4 regions of the Peribacillus sp. Bi134 genome follow, and region 2 is predicted to be linked to each of the others. Evidence: riboswitches for the same ligand, from Rfam matches in the RefSeq annotation. Region 2 holds a riboswitch; each other region holds the start of a gene.
The links. A riboswitch is a leader RNA that binds a small molecule or an ion and turns the genes downstream of it on or off. The one in region 2 is predicted to bind cobalamin.
Positions count from the first base shown of each region.

Region 1 (5,353 bases), on a different contig from region 2:
TTATCCGCTTCTTCATAGGCAAGTCCAAGAGCCAAGTGCAGACTTCCGCTTATTTTCTCATCGAACAAGATATCGTCCATAGGTTCCAATATGTATGGATTGATCCCAATTGCGAACTCCCCGATAAACCGGGACCCTTCATCAATATTCAGAATTTGGTTCATTTCAGAGTCACGATTGGAAGTAGCTTTAATGATTTTTCCCTTTTCCAAGTTTAATTCTATGTCACTAAAGGTGAATCCTTCATAGGTTGTTGGTGTGTTGAAGGATATCATACCATTGAGACTATCTTTTATGGGTGCCGTAAACACTTCCCCATCAGGTAAATTCTTTTTTCCGGCACATATGACGGCCGGCATACCTTTGATGGAAAAGGTCAAATCTGTTCCTGGCGAAACGATCCTGACTTTGTCAGTTCGTTCCATCAATTGTTTTAACGGTTTCAAGGCCGTCTCCATTTTCCCGTAATCCATGTTGCATACATTCAAAAGAAAATCTTCGTACCTGTCGAAGGTCATGCCGGCTTTTTGCGCTGATGCGTTGGTGGGATAATTAAGCAAGACCCAACGTCGGTTGTTTACATAGAAAAGAGTGGGGGAATTCATAGCCTCCCCTTGAAGACGGTGCCTCTCGATGGGAACATCGGTCATTTCCACATCGTTTTCTTCCCCGGTGATGATGATTACCGCATCGATATCCTTATATTTCTTCAAGGCCCATTGTGAAGAGGTGTCAAGTTGTTCCTTTACATTCCCTTGTAACAGGTGGCGGCTTATTTCATCGTCTTCGAGTTCTACATATGGATAAGCACCCACTCTGTATATTTCATCAATCAGCTCTTTCAATAATGGTTTCGTATTGATATTCCCCCGTATGAGGATTCTCTCTTTTGGCTGTAATTGTATCGAATGATGAATCAGCCTGGCTGCAAGCTTCGTTATTCGCTCATCCTTCATCTGCCTGTCCCTTATTTTTCGAGGTCGCGAAGAGTTTGAAGAGCTTCTTCGACATGGCCTTTGACCTTTACTTTACGCCATTCTTTGACTACCATACCAGCCTTATCAATCAGGAAAGTTGAACGTTCAATGCCCATATACTCCTTGCCGAAGTTCTTTTTCAACTGCCACACATCAAAGATTTTAGCCGCTTCATGATTTTCATCAGCCAGCAGCAGAAAAGGCAATCCATGTTTTTCGATGAATTTTTCATGACGTGCAGCTGGGTCTGGGCTGATTCCAATGATGACCGCGTTCAATTCCTCAAATTGCTCATTATGGTCCCGGAAATCACAGGCCTCCGTCGTGCAACCTGGCGTCATATCTTTTGGATAAAAATATAAAACAATATATTTCCCCTTAAAATCCGATAGGGACACCATTTCACCATTGTTTGCAGGGAGCTTGAAATCAGGTGCTTTTTCTCCAATTTTAACAGTCATATTGAACCCTCCATTTCTTTCATTATGGTAAGAGTACCCAATAATCGAAAGAAACACAACTTTCATTTATCCTTCCTATCTTTGTGCTCCAAATCGATCACCGTCCGGATCACGAACGCTGCCGGCAGTGTATAACCGATGAAAGCCTGAATCGTAGCTATCATCCTGCCCATTCCAATCGGGGCTATATCTCCATACCCTACAGAAAACATCGTCATCGCACTAAAATAAAAAGAAGTCTTCAACTGTTCATAGAAAGTGCCATCCAATCGATTGCCCATATCAAGAATCACCGAATGATTCTGAAGTTCGTATAATAAATAAATCAGTGCAAATCCAACTAATATCGTCGCATATAAATTGCCAAGCCACAGCATATCCTCCAGAGAAAACTTCTTTCCTCCCGACTCAACAAGAAATAACGTACGAATGCTCATCACCATGCAAAAAATGATTCCTGCAATCAAGATGTAGAAAGTCATCCCCCACGCCCCATTTCAAAACGCCACTTCCTCTATACATACTCCCTGTCCAAACAATATATTCTTTTTTAGGAACAGACCTCATCCTTATCACCCACACGCCTTATAACCGGATACTTTTCCTGAATCGTTTTTCCATGTTGACCCTTTTGGTCGGATATGTTAAGATTGTCTAAATTTTTATAATAGTTTTTATTTTATAAATTTTTAACCTGCAAACAGTTATCAAGACAGGTTTTATCAAATTTCATATGTGGAAATAGGTTCCTAATTTTAAATTAGGATTAAAAGGGAAGTCCGGTGTAATTCCGGCACGGTCCCGCCACTGTAATGGGAGTGTTAGCGCCATCCAATGCCACTGATCAACGGATCGGGAAGGCCCGCCGCTAATGTTAATCCCTAAGTCAGGAGACCTGCCTATTTCGACAACACTGTTTTAACCTACGGGAGATAGGGAGGTGTTAGGGACCTTATAATTGTAAGGGGCATTTTGCATGCCTCTTTATTTTAAGCATTTCTAACCATCTCTTTTGACGGTTAGGAATGCTTTTTTTATTGCTCAATTAAATGAATATAGGAGGATGGGAATATTGAAAAGCAGTAGTTTGGGTTACCCTCGAATCGGGGAAGATCGTGAATGGAAACGTACATTGGAAGCTTACTGGTCCGGTAAAATCGATGAAGCAGAATTTACGGCACAACTAAAAGCCATCCGTTTAGGCAACTTACAAAAACAGAAGAAACGAGGCATTGATATCATTCCTGTCAACGACTTCACTTTCTATGATCAAATGCTCGATATGTCCGTAATGTTCGGTCTTGTTCCTGAACGTTATTCAGCCTATGAAAGCGGAAGCGTTCCCCTTTCCGTTTATTATTCAATGGCTCGCGGAAACAATGATGAAGTCGCTTCCGAAATGACGAAATGGTTCAATACGAACTATCACTATATTGTCCCTGAATTAAAGGTGCCACAGCTGACGTTAACGGAAAATAAACCACTTGCAGCATATCGGGAAGCCAAGGAAAAGCTAGGAATTGAAACAAAGCCAGTGTTGATCGGTCCTTATACTTTCATCTCCCTTTCCAAAGGCTTCAAAAAACAAGATATCCCTGGCATCATCCTGAGCCTGCTTCCCCTATACACGCAAATCCTCCGGGAGTTGGAGCAAGAAGGCGTGAAGTGGGTTCAAATGGACGAACCTTCACTTGTTTCATCGATTTCCAAAGAAGATATGCAAACTGTTACTTACCTCTATGAAAAACTGAATGAAGCAGCACCAAACCTGAACATCATGCTACAAACATACTTTGATGCCGTGGAACATTACCAGGAAGTCATCGAATTACAAGTCCAAGGAATCGGTCTTGATTTTGTACATGACAAAGGGAGGAATCTAAGCAACCTGGAAGCATTCGGCTTTCCGAAGGACAAAGTGCTTGCTGCAGGTGTGATTGACGGAAAAAACATTTGGCTTTCTGATTTATCGAAAAAAATCCAATTGATCGAGACTCTTAAGACAATGGTAGCCGAAGACCGAATCTGGCTTCAGCCCTCTTGTTCCCTGCTTCATGTCCCGGTGACCGTTCGTAATGAAACCGCCCTATCAAACGAAGTGAAAGAGGCCCTTGCTTTCGCTGATGAGAAACTCGAGGAAATCACACTCTTGGTCAAAGGGAATAATCAAGGCTTTGAAGCAATCGCCGAGAAAGTCGATGCAAATAAATTCACGCTTCAAACGTTAGCAAGTTCAAATGCCCGGAATCACGGAACTGTAAAATCCAATGTCGAAAAGGTTAAAACCAGGACCGCCGGCCGTCAGCTTCCATTTAAAGAGCGTTACCAAAAACAACAGGCATTTTTCAAATTGCCTTTTCTTCCTTCTACTACGATCGGCAGCTTTCCGCAGACATTTGATGTTAAACAAGCACGCGGGAAATTCAAAAGACGAGAATGGACCGCTTCGCAATATGAAACATTCGTTAACGAAGAAATCGGCAGGTGGATCGAAATCCAAGAAGAAATCGGTTTGGATGTCCTTGTTCATGGGGAATTCGAACGAACGGATATGGTTGAATACTTCGGCCATAAGTTAGGTGGATTCGTCTTTTTAGAAAAGGGGTGGGTACAATCCTATGGATCCCGCTGTGTGAAACCGCCAGTCATCTACGGCGACATCCATTTCATCGAACCGATGACAGTCAGGGAAAGTGTATACGCACAATCACTGACGAAGAAGACGGTAAAGGGAATGCTTACAGGTCCTGTTACGATTTTGAACTGGTCATTTGTCCGTGATGATATTTCCAGGGAGAATGTATGCTATCAGCTGGCACTCGCTTTGGAAAAAGAAGTGATTGCATTGGAATCCGCTGGAATCAAAATGATTCAGGTCGATGAGCCTGCACTTAGAGAAGGTCTGCCATTGAAAAAAAGCGATCGCGACGAATATTTGAACTGGGCTGTGAATTCGTTCTTGATATCGACATCAAGCGTGGAGGATACAACCCAAATTCATACGCATATGTGCTATTGCGACTTCAACAGTTTCATGGATGTCATCTCCTCCCTCGACGCCGATGTAATTTCCATCGAAACATCCCGCAGTCATGGGGAGCTTGCTTCCGCATTCGAGGAAAAAACATATGAAAAAGGTATTGGTCTGGGTGTGTATGATATTCACAGCCCGCGTGTGCCGGCAGTGGAAGAAATGGTCGATATGATCGAACGTGGGATCAAGGTATTGGATAAAGACCAGTTTTGGATCAATCCTGACTGCGGACTGAAAACAAGGGGTATCCCGGAAACCGTCGCATCCCTGAAAAACATGGTCGAAGCAGCAAAAATCGTCCGTGAAAACCTGTTAGCTAAACCAACCGGCAAATGATTGAAAAGCACGTTGCCCACCCAACACAGCAGTCACGGACTTTTTTAACCGACCTTGTTTTTCCACCGGATACAAATCATCACAATACCATCTTTGGCGGAAAAGTAATGGCCTATGTTGATAAAATAGCCTGCATTTCAGCTATGCGCCATTGTCGAAAACCCGTTGTGACTGCTTCAAGCGACTCTTTTGATTTTTTGGCCCCCATCAAGACGGGGGATGCGATCAACCTTGAAGCTTATGTCACATGTGCCCATCGCACATCAATGGAGGTATTCGTGAAAGTGGAGCGCGAAAACCTATTAACAGGTGAGAAACAGCTTACGGCCCGTGCTTTTTTAACGATGCTGGCCATTGATGAAGACGGTAAGCCGACAAACGTACCACAGGTCATTCCGGAAACCGAAGTGGAAAAGCAGCTATATGTTCAAGCACAAGCAAGATATATTGAAAGAAAGAATAAACGCAAATAAACAAAAACCCCTTCAACATGAATGCTGTTGAAGGGGTTTCTTTCAGTTCCCTGCCCCGCGGTACCTCTTCAC
Region 1 covers NZ_CAKKLN010000017.1:3,744-9,096, forward strand. The annotation lists gene LQ188_RS25585 (aminopeptidase) at 1-956, opposite strand, end outside; gene bcp (thioredoxin-dependent thiol peroxidase) at 968-1,438, opposite strand; gene LQ188_RS25595 (potassium channel family protein) at 1,501-1,920, opposite strand; cobalamin riboswitch at 2,165-2,356, shown strand; gene metE (5-methyltetrahydropteroyltriglutamate--homocysteine S-methyltransferase) at 2,502-4,808, shown strand; gene LQ188_RS25605 (acyl-CoA thioesterase) at 4,805-5,281, shown strand; gene LQ188_RS25610 (ABC-2 family transporter protein) at 5,324-5,353, opposite strand, start outside.
Region 1: another riboswitch for cobalamin. It lies ahead of metE (5-methyltetrahydropteroyltriglutamate--homocysteine S-methyltransferase); the one in region 2 lies ahead of LQ188_RS08955 (iron ABC transporter permease).

Region 2 (5,353 bases):
CGATATTTGATCCCCGCGGCTTAACTCCGCTTCCCCTTGCTCAATTTGAACGGCTTCCAAATTGAATACAGTTGCTGAGGTGATCCCAACAGCTGCTGCAATTGCGGTCGTTCCAAGCAGGATCCCGATGATCAGGACACTGATTTTTCCAATATTGCTAGTCAGTTTCAATCTTGTGAATGCGGATAAGATCGAAATGAAGACAAGCGGCATGACGATCATTTGCAGGAACTTGACATAGCCTGAACCTACAATGTTAAACCAATCGACCGATTTAACGATCGCTTCTGACTGAGGTTCATAGAAATACTGCAAAAGAAGTCCGAATACAATCCCTAAACCAAGTCCAGTAAAGACCCTTTTTGTAAAGGAAATATGCTTCTTATTCATGTAAAATAAAACGCCTAAAAGAACGAGCATTATGGCAAGATTTAAAAACACATAACCAATCATATATATTCCTCCTAATTCCGATTAACCAAATGAGAATAATGAATATCTGAAGACTATGATACATCATCCGTTTATTTTTTACCAGAAGAAAATAATTTATTTTTGACTTTTCAAGTAATTCATGTATTTATCTCTATTCACGAAATGGGTTAGAGGGAACAATAAAGGGTGGCTGGAACAAGCTAGTTATAAATCCTTTCATTATATATATTTATCAGGAAGGATAAGCACTTGGTTTTCTTGAATGATATATCAGGCCGCATATGCTTAGCGTTTTTTTGAAAGGATGAAGGAATGATGGATATATACATTGACAGGCTTAATGAACAGGATGCACAAGCGTTATTTGCATTTGAATGCAATAATAGAAGGTTTTTCGAGCAAACGGTCCCAGGCCGGGGAGATGATTATTATAGCTTTGGAACGTTTGGAATCAGGCATAAGGAATTATTAAAAGAGCAAGAAGATGCTATCTCCTCTTTTTATTTGATTAAGGATGGTTCAGGCATAATCGTCGGCAGAATTAATCTTGTGGATATCGACCCAATAAAAGGTACGGCACATGTTGGTTATAGAATCGGAGAAGCGTTTACGCAAAAAGGGATTGCGAACAAAGCTTTAAAGCTTTTGGTTAATCTGGCGCCGGAATTGAATGTGACTCAAATACATGCCAAAACGACAAGCGACAATATCGCTTCCCAAAAGGTTTTAGTGAAAAACGGTTTTGAACGGATTTCGATTAATGAGGAAATTAGTGCAGATACTGGTCAAAAGCTAACATTCTACCATTATAGAAAGAATCTATAAATCCATATTCCTCTACTAATAGACCGCATTCCCATTTTTTTAATTGTGAAAAGATAGGGAGTATACTATACTAACGTTGTATTTAATGTTTGGAAAATTTTGCGAAGTTCATATATTTGCCGCTGGGTGCCTTTGTGTGAACAAAGGGTAACAGGGAATCGGGTGCAAATCCCGAGTGGTCGCGCCACTGTAACCAAGGAGTTTTCTTTCAGGATGTCACTTGACCGTCAGTCAGGGAAGACGAAAGGAAATGTTGATCTGGAAGCCAGGAGACCTACCCAGTGAGCATCACCAATTTTTCCTTCGCTGAGAGGAGAGGTGTTCGAGAGTAAGAAAAGGCGGACTTAGGTCCTTCCGTATTTTTTGGCCTATACTCGTAACTCCATTCTTTGTTAAAAGGATTGGGGTTTTTTTGTGTTTTTTTTTTGAAGGAGGATTTCATCATTGGAAGAGTCATTGATTAGAAGCTCATTGAAAGAGAGAGGGGATGTGCTTGAAGAACCTCATTTTGAGAGAAATGCCAAGCGCAGGTTTCGTTTTCTGCTATTTTTCTTGCTGTGCATCCTTTTATTATCAGTTACATTCGCTGTTACCCTTGGGCCAGTTAAGATGTCAGCAATAACGGTTTGGAAGATTGCCTTAGGGCATCTGCCTTTTATCGGTGGTTTTCTGGAGGTGAATTGGAGTATCGCACAAGAGCGGATCATTTGGGATATCCGCCTGCCCCGTGTATTGCTCGGTGCGGTGGTAGGTGCGGGATTATCCGTAGTGGGTGTCGTCATCCAGGCCTTGGTGCGCAATTCACTTGCAGATCCGTATATTCTGGGCATTTCATCTGGTTCCTCTGTTGCTGCAACCCTTGTCATTCTTTTTGGGGCGCTTCCTATATTCGGTCAATATGCGTTATCATTCGGTGCCTTCCTGGGGGCCATGGCTGCGATGCTTTCCGTGTATTTATTGGCTCAAGTGGGAGGGAGAATTCAAACGACAAGGCTGTTATTGGCGGGTGTAGCCATTTCAATGATCATGTCTGCCGTCACTAATTTCATTGTCACTCTTGCACCAAAAGATTCCGGCATCCGTGAAGCGATGTTTTGGATGATGGGCAGCTTAGCGGGGGCAAAATGGGAATACATACCGATTCCAGCGGTTGTGGTGCTTGTGGTTTCCTTGTTCCTTATCGTACAATCCCGCTCCCTCAATATCTTATTGATGGGTGAAGAAGTAGCCGCGACGCTCGGAGTCAATATGGAAGCCTTCCGTAAAGTTCTGATCATCATTACATCCCTTGTTACGGGAACAGTTGTGGCTGTAAGCGGTTCGATTGGGTTCATCGGTCTGGTCGTACCGCATTTAGCCCGGCTATTGGTCGGGACAGACCATAAACGTGTTCTTTCATGCAGCATATTGATTGGCATGATCCTCGTCATTTGGTCAGATGTTTGTGCCCGGCTGGTCCTGGCACCTCAAGAACTTCCGATTGGGGTTGTCACCGCACTTTGCGGAGGACCATTCTTCATTTGGCTTTTGCGGCGAAGTTCATATTCATTTGGAGGTGGGGGCAAGTGAGATTAGCTATTGAAGAAGTATCCTATTCAATTCTGGACACTCCTATCATTGAGGATATATCACTGCAAATAAAAACTGGGCAGTTCGTTGGGCTGATCGGTCCGAATGGGAGTGGGAAATCCACTTTATTAAAAAATGCTTCTCGGATCTTGAAGCCTCATACGGGAGCTGTTCACCTGGACGGCCGTGACCTTTACCGGCTTTCACAGAAACAAACAGCCAGGGAAATGGCGGTTGTCAGTCAGGAAACATCCCTGACCTTCGACTTTAGTGTACAAGAGATGGTTTGGATGGGACGGCATCCTCATAAGCGGTTATTTCAGGGAGATACGGAGATAGATAGAGGAATCGTCAATCAAGCATTAGCTCGCGTTGAAATGAGTGGATTTGAAGACAGGAGTTTCATGAGCTTGTCGGGTGGTGAGAAACAACGTGTCCTCATAGCCCGTGCCCTTGCCCAGGAAGCGAATATCATCATCCTGGATGAACCAACGAATCATTTAGACATCAGGCATCAGCTCCAATTGCTGGACCTTGTAAAAAAGCTGGACGTTACCGTCTTGACAGCTCTGCATGATATAAACTTGGCAGCCATGTATTGTGATCATATATATGTCATCCAAAATGGCAAAGTGATCACATCCGGAACACCAGAAGCTGTATTGACGACAAAAATGATAAGGAAGGTGTTCGGGGTGGAAACGGAAATCGGCATACACCCCATCACGCAAAAGACGCATATCACCTTTTTAGCACATATATAAAAAAACAATGGATATGAGGTAAAGTATATGACTGTTTACCGAAAGATTTTGTTAAGCATCATTTTTTTGGCAATGATGATATTGGGCGCTTGCAATAACTCCGAGGAAGCTTCAAAGGACGGAGGCAAACAGAGCGAAAAAGGTGGAAAAGAAAAAGTGGTCATCACTAATCTGGATCATGAATTCACCTATGCAGAGGCACCAAAACGTGCGGTTACGCTAAACCAGCATGCGACGGAAATCATGCTTGCATTGGGGTTGCAGGATTCAATGGCAGGTACGGCTTATTTGGATGACGAAATTTTGCCAAAGTATAAAGATGCCTATGAAACAGTGCCTGTGCTTTCCAAGGAATACCCATCAAAAGAAGTTTTCTTTGAAGCTGAGCCGGATTTTGCATATGCAGGCTGGAAAAGCGCCTTTACGGAACAAACGTTAGGAACCGTCCAAGAGCTAAAAGAAGCGGGAATCAATACATATATCCAAGAGTCTTCCAATATGTCAACACCGACAATAGAAGATGTGTATAAAGATATTGAGAATATTGGACGCATCTTTCATGTAGAAGAAAAAGCAGCGGAAGTCATCAAAGAGATGCAACGGGAAATAAAAGAAACTACAGCAAAAATCGAAAGTGCAGGCAAGCCCAAAAACGTTTTCGTATATGACAGCGGTGAAGAAGTCCCGAGAACGGCAGCGAAAAATAATTACATGACAGGAATCATTTCCATGGCTGGCGGCCAGAACATTTTTGGTGATACGGAAGGGGGGTGGCCTGAGGTCAGTTGGGAAGAAGTCGTCGATCGGAATCCGGATGTTTTTGCCATCATTGATTACGGAGATATCCCCATAAAGCAAAAAGAAGCATTCTTATTAAATAAAAGTGAACTGGCGGATGTACCGGCCATTCGAAATAAAGCAATCATCGTGCTTCCTCTTTCAGCGGGCGCCGAAGGGATTCGTGCACCACTAGCCTTACGGACAGTAGCGGAAGGACTCTATCCCGAGAAGTTTTGAACCGACCAAGCGGATGCTGAACAAATGACCCGAATAATTGACACGAATGAGACGTGTCCTTGTTCGGGTTTTACTATATCCAATTAGAAGGATAATAGGATCGGTTTCTTGAATTATTTTGTTTGGCAGATCATAATTCGTAAAAATGAAAGTTATAGGAGAAGGAGAATCTAATATGATAGAAGGTTTATATGAAGCCCATTTACCAGTCAAGAACCTGGAGATCTCTATGGATTTTTATAAGAAAATAGGCTTGAAACTAGCTTGGAGGGATGAAGATACTGCCTTCTTTTGGATCGAGGAAAACAAAAGCTGGGTCGGCTTATGGGAAGGGAAGGAATATCAAACTCCATACCACCCTTCACTAAGGCATATCGCCTTTCGGGTAACTTATGATAATATGAAAAATGCATTAACTTGGCTCAAATCCTTGCAAATTGAAGTCGTCCCTTTTGGAAAAAGGACAACCATTGAACCTTTTGTGCGTCCGAACCAAGGAAACGCTTCCGTCTATTTCAATGATCCCGATGGAAATAGTCTGGAACTTATGTGTTCGATAAAAGTCCCTGATGCATATAAGCATATTACCGAAAAACTATTACTTGAAGAATGGGAAGAACTATTAACCAGGTGAACTTTGTAAAGGAAAAATTTCCTGCCTAGTCTCAACCATAATATAACTAAACTGTTTTGTTACTTAGGATTTTGCAAAATTTTATTCAAGTCCATTTGATAAGAAACAA
Region 2 covers NZ_CAKKLN010000004.1:69,168-74,520, forward strand. The annotation lists gene LQ188_RS08945 (L-cystine transporter) at 1-453, opposite strand, end outside; gene LQ188_RS08950 (GNAT family N-acetyltransferase) at 751-1,260, shown strand; cobalamin riboswitch at 1,368-1,557, shown strand; gene LQ188_RS08955 (iron ABC transporter permease) at 1,801-2,829, shown strand; gene LQ188_RS08960 (heme ABC transporter ATP-binding protein) at 2,826-3,593, shown strand; gene LQ188_RS08965 (ABC transporter substrate-binding protein) at 3,621-4,610, shown strand; gene LQ188_RS08970 (VOC family protein) at 4,786-5,244, shown strand.

Region 3 (5,353 bases), on a different contig from region 2:
TTTTTTTAGGAACAAGAATTATCGCCTGCTATTTTTTAGATATCGGTTTGATCCCCTAGCTTCTGATGAAGCAAGAGCTAGGGGAACTTAATTAATAAATTCTTTCTGTCTCCAACTTTTGAAGCAATTCTTCCTTCGTTCTTGGGAAAAGGTCCCTTTCTGCAGGGTTCCTTGATTGAAGAAGGGCTTGAAACATTTCAAATACCCACGGTTTCTCCAGATGTGCCTGCAGCAAAACGTCTTCATCATGGAAAACGGAAACAGGGTCCCCTTGGTATATGACCTTACCATCGTTCATGACAACAACTTCATCAGCCCATTGATAAGCTAAATTAACATCATGAGTTGATAGGATAATCGTTTTGTCAGGGTGGTGGATACTGTCCAGCAGAGCCATGATCTGTCTTGAGAAATAAGGATCCAATCCAGCGGTAGGTTCGTCCAAGAGCCAGACATCGGGCTCCGTGGCGAGTATCCCCGCAATGGCGACACGTTTTTTTTGCCCAAGGCTCAAAAAATGGGTAGGTCTGTCTTTCAGTTCCGTTACTTCCGTTTGGGCCATTGCCCAATTTACTTTCTCTTGAACCTTAATTCTATCCCATCCTAAATTCATCGGTCCAAACGATATATCCTGTTGTACATTAGCGGAAAAGAGCTGAGAGTCGGGATCTTGAAAAACGATCCCGACTTGCTTTCGTAATGATAATAATGATTTACGGTCATATTTCATTTTTTTGCACTTAAATCTGATCTTTCCTGCTGTAGGTTGTAAAAGACCATTTAAATGGAGGAATAAAGTCGATTTGCCGGCACCATTATTGCCTAATAATGCAATCTTTTTACCCTGTTGAATCGTTAGCGACAGATCGTTTAAAGCGAACGTTCCATCTGCGAATTGATGGGTGAGGCCTTCTATATGAAAAATATGCTCGTCCATTGTTGGGTTGCCTCCAATTTACAAATATCCATTAATAAAGATTAAGCTTCCTAATATTACTATCGCAATCAGCCAATTGCGTGAGGAATAGGTGTAAGTATCCTCGAGATAGGAAAGGTTCTCCTGATAGCCTCTTGCGTTCATGGCCATCGTCAATTGCCCAGAGCGCTGCAATACTCCTAAAAATAAAGACGAGATTAGTAATCCGAGAGATCGTATGCCTTTCCTTAATGAAACATACCCTAGCCGTGAAGCTTGTGCTTGATGAATGGCCAAAGCTGTATCTAAAAAAATAAAGATGAAGCGATAGGTCAATTCTATTAAATCAATCAATAAGGAAGGCACTTTAAGTTTTCGCAACACGGATAGGATGACGGTAATGGGTGTAGTTAAGGTAAGGAAATATAAACAGCTGATACTGCCGAATACGACAGTGATCAAATTGGACACCGTACCGACGCTGTCATCGCTGATGAATATTTGCCAGTTCCCGACCTTCCAGGACCACCATATATTCGATATCGAAGTAAATTCGCTTGTGAAAGAAAAAAGGATGGTAATTGTTCCAGATAGTATAAAAAATCCTGGCAATAGAAGTAATTTCAGATAATAGGAAAGCGGGATTTTTGCCGCAAAAATGATTAAAGCGCTCATCACCGTAAAAGTGATGAGCGAAACGGTCATATCCCTTACCGTTAACGAAAACAGCAAAAGGGAAAGTGCAAAAACCATCTTTTCCAACGGATGAACATCCTTTAGCCCATTGAAATAGGCATATTTATCAATGAGTAACATGCTTCGATTTTTCTGTCAGTTCTTGTTTGGTTTGCTTATTCCTTTGTCTCATCACGCCAATGAAGTATCCAATGAAACCGGCTCCGATTGCAGCTTGAAGCGCAAATAATAAGCTTTCGGTTTCTGCACCTGGCGGCTCCCATATACTGTTGAACCATGGCTTGTATTCCGGATGGATCTTAGTGATGGCTTCCTCAGCTTCGCCGTCGGCACCGCCAAATTCCGTTCCTTGTTGGGTGATTAACGGTATGGTTGCAAGAATGACAACCAGGAAAAGCAGCAGTAGACTTTTTTTCATATTAACGGGCCTCCTTAGAAAAAACTCGCAGCAATTTCAATTCACCTAGATTGTATTTTTTCAAGAAATTCATTACGACGACTGTCAATAACCCCTCACTGATTGCCAAGGGAATTTGGGTCAGGGCAAAAATACCTGCAAATTTACTGAAAGAGGCCATGAATCCTCCTACCTCGGAAGGAAAAGCAAGAGCAAGTTGAACGGAAGTGACCACATAGGTTCCTAAATCTCCAAAAGCAGCTGCCAAGAAAACGGCAAGTGAAAAAGACCACCCCAATTTAGTTGCGCCCTTGAAGACAAAGTAAGCAATGAACGGTCCGCAAACGGCCATGGAAAATGCATTGGCCCCTAATGTCGTCAATCCTCCGTGAGCCAGTAAAACAGCTTGAAATAACAGAACGATGGAGCCAACGACACTCATGGCCAATGGTCCGAATAATATGGAACCCAAACCAACTCCGGTAGGGTGTGAAGAACTTCCCGTAACGGAAGGAATCTTTAGGGCCGATAAAATAAATACAAATGCGCCCGATAGGCCAAGTATCATTTTTGTTTCTGGATTTTCCCTAACTTTGGATCTAATGGACCGGTAACCCAAGATTAAAAATGGAAACGTCACGGCCCACCAGAATATAGCCCATTCAATGGGTAAAAAGCCCTCCATGATATGCATGGCCATTGCCCGGTTCGGGATAAAAAGCAATAAGATGACAAAATAAATAATTTTCCAATTGGTTCTTTTCATTCTTTCTCCTTTCAATACTTTTAAATTTTTCTGATCAATCTTGAGAAGAAAAGCGGCGCCCAACATAAAAAGCACTTCTCTCAAAGGAAAGAAGTGCGTAATGAACAGGAATTTTGCAGCATGAAGCAATCATGGGCCATTCTGCCTGATCCGCACGCCCATCCTCGTAGGCTGAAACAGTTTCACGTTTCATGGCAGGTCTCCTGGCTTTGGTTCATCATCCCATTACATCCTTCCCATCTCATTTGACAGTGGATTAAAGCTAAAGTAATAGGACTTCCCTTTACAGTGGCGGGACCGCTCCGGATTTTCACCGGCTTCCCTTTTAAGTTGAATTCCGAGAAATTCAACACCATAAAACTTATGTAATTATTTTGAAAATTCTCGTATAGTGTACCATAAAGAAATAATTTCAGCTACACTATCTTTTTTTTCGGGACGGATTTTGTTGCAAGGAAAGGATTTTAACTGGTTTTACACTATTAAACTTTTCTAAACAGTCGGAATAAACTATTGAATTTTGATAAAGTTGTTATATGATAGATTAAGTTAGTTAGAAATGTATAATAAAACCAAATATTTCATTTTAAAAGTGCCCTTGTGTGAATAAGCAAGGGATAATAGGGAAATCGGTGAAAATCCGATGCAGCCCCCGCTACTGTAAACGCTGATGAAATTGTCGATAACCACTGGCATGATGCCGGGAAGGGACAAAGTAAAATGAAGCGTAAGCCAGGAAACCTGCTTTTAAAATTGCATGATACTTTTCGGAGGGAAAGGTAGAAGGACTATGACGATTTTGGAAGGATTTGGCATGTTTGCCTTTGGCTTCTCATTCATATAGTTTTTTTAAAACCTTGACTCTAATGTTAAGGTTTTTTATTTTGCCTTTTCCCTGAACTCAGGAGGAAGAAGATGACTACTTGGAACTTGATGGGTACAAATACGCATCTGTTGATTTGTAATGGGAGCAGCTGCATGAAAAAGGGCGGGGAAGAAGTAACCCAAGCGATTCGCGATGAAATTACTTCAAAGGGACTTGATTTGAAAATCCATACAACCAGGACACGCTGTAACGGAAGATGTAAGGATGCCTGCGTTGTGATTGCCTATCCCCAAGGAAACTGGTATCGAGTGGAAACGCCTGAATTCGGTCGGCAGATCGTCAGTAATATCGATGATGGTGAATTTGTTCCACAGATGATCTATCAATTCAATGATGGGGAAATGACCCCTAATCCAGATTTTCCTGCTCATACGGGTATTTCAAAGAACAAAGCGTAAAAGGAGATGTCTTAATGAGTACTAACGGTAAATTATTCGTCGTGGGCTTTGGGCCCGGGAATTTTGAACACATTACCAAACGTGCCGTCGAAGCCCTTCAAGAAAGTGACTACATCATTGGTTATAAAACTTATGTTGAACTCATTCAGGGACTGCTTACAGATCAAACGATCATTAGTACGGGGATGACTGAAGAAGTATCACGTGCACAGGAAGCAGTGAAACAAGCGGAGCTGGGAAAGAAAGTGGCGGTGATTTCCAGTGGGGATGCCGGAGTTTACGGGATGGCAGGGTTGGTTTATGAAGTATTGATTGAGAAAGGCTGGAAAGAAGAAACTGGTGTGGGCATTGAAGTCATTCCTGGCATTTCTGCAATCAACTCATGTGCGTCTTTACTCGGGGCACCAGTCATGCACGATTCGTGTACGATCAGCCTCAGTGATCATTTAACTCCTTGGGAACTGATCGCTAAAAGGGTTGAAGCAGCTGCAATGGCAGACTTTGTCATTGCACTTTATAATCCGCGCAGCGGCAGGCGGACCCGGCAAATTGTTGAAACACAGAAAATTCTCCTTCGCTACCGCTCGCCGGATACACCTGTCGGGTTGGTGAAAAGTGCTTATCGCGATAGGCAGGATATTGTCATAACCAATTTGCAGGATATGTTGAATCACGATATTGGAATGTTGACCACCGTCATTATCGGTAATTCATCCACCTTTTTATATGATGACAAAATCATCACACCAAGAGGCTATCAGAGAAAATATACTTTGAATTCGGAAAAGCAAACATTGAAGCCGCATCAGCGACTGCAAAAAGAAGCGGAACCGTGGGCATTAGATCAAGAGGCCTTAACCGAGTCCGCTGGAGGAGTTGGATTACTTACAAAAGCACCAGAAAAGAAGCCAGCTTCCTTTGAAATGGCAATGGAGGCCCTGTCAAGAGTCAAGGGTCAAACCGTTAAGCAATCCATTCAGCCGATTGTTCAGCAAAAAATGGAGTCGGTATTCGAACTTGCCGTTAGTCCAGGTGTGGCGAATAAACAATTCACTCCCAAACAAATGATGACACTTGCGGAAGTTGTTGGGGAAAAGGGAACGATGGAATACACGCCAAATCATAAAATCGTCTTAAAGATTCCGACAACGGATCCGGAAGTCATAACGGGGAAATTGCAATCAGCAAACTTTCTTTTGTCGCCGATTGGAGATGTACTGACACTAAAAGCCTGTGATTTCTGTGATGGTGAAAAAGCGGAATCCATTCCTTATGCGGACGAAATACACCGGGT
Region 3 covers NZ_CAKKLN010000003.1:257,969-263,321, reverse strand. The annotation lists gene LQ188_RS07195 (ATP-binding cassette domain-containing protein) at 92-937, opposite strand; gene cbiQ (cobalt ECF transporter T component CbiQ) at 956-1,732, opposite strand; gene LQ188_RS07185 (energy-coupling factor ABC transporter substrate-binding protein) at 1,719-2,030, opposite strand; gene LQ188_RS07180 (energy-coupling factor ABC transporter permease) at 2,032-2,775, opposite strand; gene LQ188_RS07175 (hypothetical protein) at 2,810-2,968, opposite strand; cobalamin riboswitch at 2,951-3,147, opposite strand; cobalamin riboswitch at 3,349-3,539, shown strand; gene LQ188_RS07170 ((2Fe-2S) ferredoxin domain-containing protein) at 3,691-4,059, shown strand; gene cobJ (precorrin-3B C(17)-methyltransferase) at 4,074-5,353, shown strand, end outside.
Region 3: another riboswitch for cobalamin. It lies ahead of LQ188_RS07170 ((2Fe-2S) ferredoxin domain-containing protein); the one in region 2 lies ahead of LQ188_RS08955 (iron ABC transporter permease).

Region 4 (5,353 bases), on a different contig from region 2:
GGCCTAGCATACGTAACCGTTTGTTGGCGATATATTCGATGTACTCATTGAATTCTTCCAAATCAAGATCGGCTTTGGTTTGGATATCTTCGAGCATATATTCAGACCATTCCTTTTCGAGTTCGACTGCTTTTTCAATCGTTGTATAGATGAACTTCGTGTTTTCTTCATTATTTAACTCAGGATATTCATACATCAAGATTTGAATGAGCATTCCAATGAAATCGAAATGTACCATTTCATCGCGATGAATATAGGATATCATCGTAGCGGATCCGGTCATTAGATTTTGCCGTCCTAAATTATAATAAAAGGCGAAAGCCAGATAGAAATAAATTCCTTCAAGGTTCGTTGAATGGATCAGTGCCTCGAATAAATGCTGTGGGCTGGGATCGTCCACGAACGTTTGATAAGCATCAACGATCGGTTGGTTACGCTTAATCACTTCAGGATGTTCTTTGATGCGGTCGAAAAGCTGTTTTTGCTTGCCTACCGGAATCAAGGAAGCAAGGATATAGGAATAAGACTCATTATGGATCGATTCCTGCTGGGCCATGTTGGCCAGGATAGCTTTTGCCGCCGGATCTTTGATGTACCGAAGGATTTCTACTAATGTGGGCGTTTGAAGACTGTCCATTCCAGCAATCATCGTAAGGATATCGAGAAAAGCATCCTGGATATCTTCATCCAATTCGCCCCACTGCTTTTTATCCTGAATCATGTTCACGCTCGAAGGCTTCCAAAAGTTATTGATGAGCTGTGTATAGGTATCATAGAATTTTTCATACTGAATATCGTTCCAAAGGAGGAAGCCTGAAGCTTCTCCTTTGAAAACACCGGTTGCCTTGGTTGGATGCGTCGGTTCGAGCATCCGAATTTTTTTGATATGATTGGTCATTCGTGAAAACTCCTTTAAGAATAGATTACTGGGTCATGATTGATTGTCGTTAACTTGAACAGCTTTCGCAGGCATTGTCATATTCGGAAGAAGTCGAACGAACATAATACGTTGATTTCAACCCGCTTTCCCATGCCGTTAAATGTATATCCAACAGGACCTTCGCTTTGATTGTATTGTGTACATACAGATTAAAGCTGATTGCTTGGTCAATATGGCGTTGTCGGGCTGCATTTTGCCTGATGCTTTCCAGTTGGTCCAAATTGAATCGCGTCTTTTTATAATATTCATACGTATTTGGCGTCAAGCCTGGTGCGGTCACCTTGAATTTGAAGTTTTTCTTTTCTTCGTAAAATTCAATTTCATACAAAGGGTCGATGCCATCCGTGGAATTACCGATTTTGGCTGTCGATGAATTGGGGGCAATCGCCATTAAATATCCATTACGGGTTCCGTGTTCCTGTACGTCTGCTTTTAAATCCATCCATTTTTGATCTGTATAGTCACGCAGTTCGAAATAGTCCCCTGTATGCCAATCAGATCCTTCAAAATATGGGTATGATCCTTTTTCCTTGGCCAATTCGTTGGATGCCTTGATTGTTAAGTAAGCGATCTTTTCGTATAAAGCATCGGCATATTGAACAGCCTCATCGGATTCCCAATAAATATTCTGTGTGGCAAGTAAATGATGCCATCCAAACGTTCCTAAACCAATTGCCCGGTAACGTTTGTTCGAGATGGATGCTTGTTTGACAGGAAGATTATTCACATCAATGACATTGTCCAGCATACGGATCTGAATGGGAATCAATCTTTCCAAAACATCGCTGCCCACCGCCCGTGGCAAGTTAATGGATGAAAGGTTGCAGACAACGAAATCGCCGCTTTTACGAACCACAACAACATCTCCATCTTCTGTTTCATATTCATCCGTGATCGTCGAAGGGCTTAGGTTTTGGGCAATCTCCGTACAAAGGTTGGAACAATAAATCATACCTTTATGTTTATTGGGATTCTTCCGATTCACTTCATCGCGGTAGAACATATACGGTACGCCTTCTTCTAATTGAGAAATCATGATGCTTTTCATGATGTCCATCGCATTGATTTTTTCAAAGCTGTAGTTTGGAAGCGTGCCATTTTCTGCGGCCTCGACAGCAAGTGCATAATGTTTCCTGAAGCTTCCTTCGCCTTTCTTCTCGTCATAAAGATCTTCAAGTGAAAATCCAAGGGTTTGCTTGACGGTATGCGGATCGAAAAGATACCATTCTTTTCTGTCGCGTACAGCCTCCATGAATAAATCCGGTATGCAAACGCCTGTAAATATATCATGGGCTTTTAATCTGTCATCCCCGTTTTGTGTCTTCAAATCGAGGAAGCTCATGATATCTTTATGCCAGGCATCCAAGTAAATCGCGATGGCACCTTTACGTTGACCCAATTGATCGACACTTACAGCTGTCTGGTTGAATAGTCGAATCCAGGGAGTCGTGCCGGAACTATTTCCAGAGAAACCCCGGATATCAGAACCAAGCGAGCGAACCTTACCAACGTAAAGGCCTACACCGCCGCCGAATTTAGATACTTTTGCTGCATCGTAGTTTGATAGATAGATGCCATCAATGGAATCTTCAATCGCGTCGATAAAGCAAGAGCTTAACTGTCCATGTGTTTTCCCAGCATTGGAGAGTGTAGGAGTCGCAACGGTCATATAAAGGTTGGACATGGCCCAGTATGCTTCTTTTATAAGTTGCAGGCGGTGCTCCGTTTTTTCCATTCGCATGATTTCCATCGCGATGATCATGAAACGTTCTTGCGGCAGTTCGTAGACCTTGTCCTTTTTTGGGCGGGCCAGATAGCGGTCGTTCAATAAGTAGATGCCTATGTATGAGAATAATTTATCTTTTTCCGGGTCGATCACCGAGCCCAATTCCTCAATTTCCGCTTTTGTATATGAAGATAGCAGTTCTGGCTTGTAAATTGGATAACGCTGACCTTCCGAAAGCTGGGAGAGACCTGTGATCAGCTCATAGAATGGGCCATAACTCTTGCTTGCATAACCTCGATTGGCTTGTGCATCCCTATACATTGTATTCAACAGTTCTGCTGCGGCAACGAATGTCCAATCCGGAGCATCGATATCCACACCCTCAAGAGCGAGCTGAATCAGTTTTTTTGATGCCTGTTCTTCGGTTGAGTCACTTTTGCGATCAAGCCATTTTGTAAAACGCTTTTTGAACTTTTCCATATCGAGACGGCCTTCGAATTCCTTCGATAACATCTCAAGCTGGATGGATTTCTTTTCTGTTTCATTTTCACTTATGGTAGAGTTATATGTTTGAGTCATTAATAATCCTCCTTGTTAACTTCCGCTAAAATAAAAAAACCGCCCAAAGAATTGAGCGGATCAAACGATAGAATAAAAGAGCCATGAAAAAATAGCCGTTATACTATCGTTTCATCATCTCAATCCCCGAAGAATAAGAAACGTGAAAAATTCAAGGCAGGTCTCCTGACTCATGATCATCCTACTTTGAGTCCTTCCCGTATAGAGAGCTATACAGTGGGTTTCTCATTTCGTCACATTTACAGTTGCGGGGACAGTTCCGGGTTTACACCGGATTCCCTTTTCAGCCATCACTGGCACCTTGGATTATAAAAATTCTATATATAGTTATTGGTATAGATTATGTAATCAATATCTAGTATTTCTGCTTATATTATCGTAAGCCATATACGATGATAATTCAACTAATATATTTGAAAAAAACCAACCCTTATCTATTGACAAAGTGATGGCAGAGGGTGAAGGAATGAAAGATTTTATTGGGGAATGGATAATTCAAGCGCTGATTTTACGGGATTTTGTGTTAAAATAAAGTGTCTAGTAAAGGTGGCTCTCCCTTATTGCGGTGAGGGGATTCGCGGAAAAATATTTATGAAAAAGGGGATAAAATCTTGGAAAAAGTATTAGTTTTTGGACATAAAAACCCGGATACAGACACAATCTGTTCAGCAATCGCTTATGCAGATCTGAAAAAGCAGTTAGGTATCAACGCTGAACCAGTTCGTCTGGGTGAAGTGAATGGTGAAACTCAATATGCATTGGACCAATTCAAATTCGATGCTCCCCGTCTTGTGGAAAAAGTTGCAGGGGAAGCTGATGGCGTAATCTTGGTCGATCATAACGAACGCCAGCAAAGTGCTGAAGATATTGACCAAGTCCGTGTGTTGGAAGTTATCGACCACCACCGTATCGCTAACTTCGAAACGAGCGATCCTTTATATTACCGTGCGGAACCAGTTGGCTGTACGGCAACCATTTTAAATAAAATTTATAAAGAAAACGGCATTGAAGTTCCTAAAGCAATCGCAGGTCTTATGCTGTCTGCCATCATTTCCGATTCTTTATTGTTCAAATCACCTACATGCACGGAGCAAGACGTTGCAGCAGCTATGGAATTGGCTGCCATTGCGGGAGTCGACGCTGAAACATATGGCTTGGAAATGTTGAAGGCGGGAGCTGACTTGAGCGACAAAACGATCGCCCAGCTCATCACACTTGATGCAAAGGAATTTTCCATGGGATTGGCTAAAGTGGAGATTGCACAAGTAAATGCTGTGGATCCAAACGAAGTCCTTGCTAAGCAAGCTGAATTGGAAGCGGCGATTGAAGCGGTAATCGCTGTCAAGGAATTGGACTTATTCCTATTCGTCGTAACGGATATCTTGACTAATGATTCTGTTGCCTTGGCTCTTGGTAAAGCGGCTTATGCAGTGGAAAAAGCATACGACGTTTCATTAAACAACAACATCGCCGTCTTAGAAGGCGTTGTATCGCGTAAAAAACAAATCGTTCCGGTCTTAACGGACGTATTCAGCAAGTAATAAAGGAAAAGGGATGCTCATTATTTGGGCATCCTTTTACTGTACATGCAAAAAAAGACTCAACCATCCATTAAGGATGTTTGAGTCTTTTTTCTTAATTCAAGGCTTCCTTTTCTTTTTCATAGGCGATGACAATCAATTCTTTATTGGCTTCCTCGCCTAGTTTGCTTTCAAAGCTTTTCAGTTCATTCAATAAATCCGGTGACAGATTTGCTGCTGTATAATCCTGCTCGGGTGTCATGCTTTTCGCTCCTTTCAAAAGGAAATGATTCATATTATCTATTTTGTCGGTTTGAAAAGTTTCTATTCAGCAGAATGTTACTTCTTCAAGATATTTTACTTTCTGAGGTGGCGAGTTTTTCAAGCAATGACGAACTTTCTTCATCGAGCCCTTGGACTTGGACAGGTATTCCCAGAAGCTGATATTTAAGGATAACCGTATCAACAGCACCGACTGCTGAAGCATCCCAGATCTTGGAATGGGAGAAGTCGATGACGATTGCATCGGCTTTTTCCTTGAAGTCAAACTTCGAAACAAAGTCCTGGACAGAAGCAAAAAATATTTGT
Region 4 covers NZ_CAKKLN010000006.1:247,707-253,059, forward strand. The annotation lists gene LQ188_RS15035 (ribonucleotide-diphosphate reductase subunit beta) at 1-898, opposite strand, end outside; gene LQ188_RS15040 (ribonucleoside-diphosphate reductase subunit alpha) at 948-3,245, opposite strand; cobalamin riboswitch at 3,383-3,564, opposite strand; gene LQ188_RS15045 (manganese-dependent inorganic pyrophosphatase) at 3,857-4,786, shown strand; gene LQ188_RS15050 (hypothetical protein) at 4,881-5,027, opposite strand; gene LQ188_RS15055 (SulP family inorganic anion transporter) at 5,113-5,353, opposite strand, start outside.
Region 4: another riboswitch for cobalamin. It lies ahead of LQ188_RS15040 (ribonucleoside-diphosphate reductase subunit alpha); the one in region 2 lies ahead of LQ188_RS08955 (iron ABC transporter permease).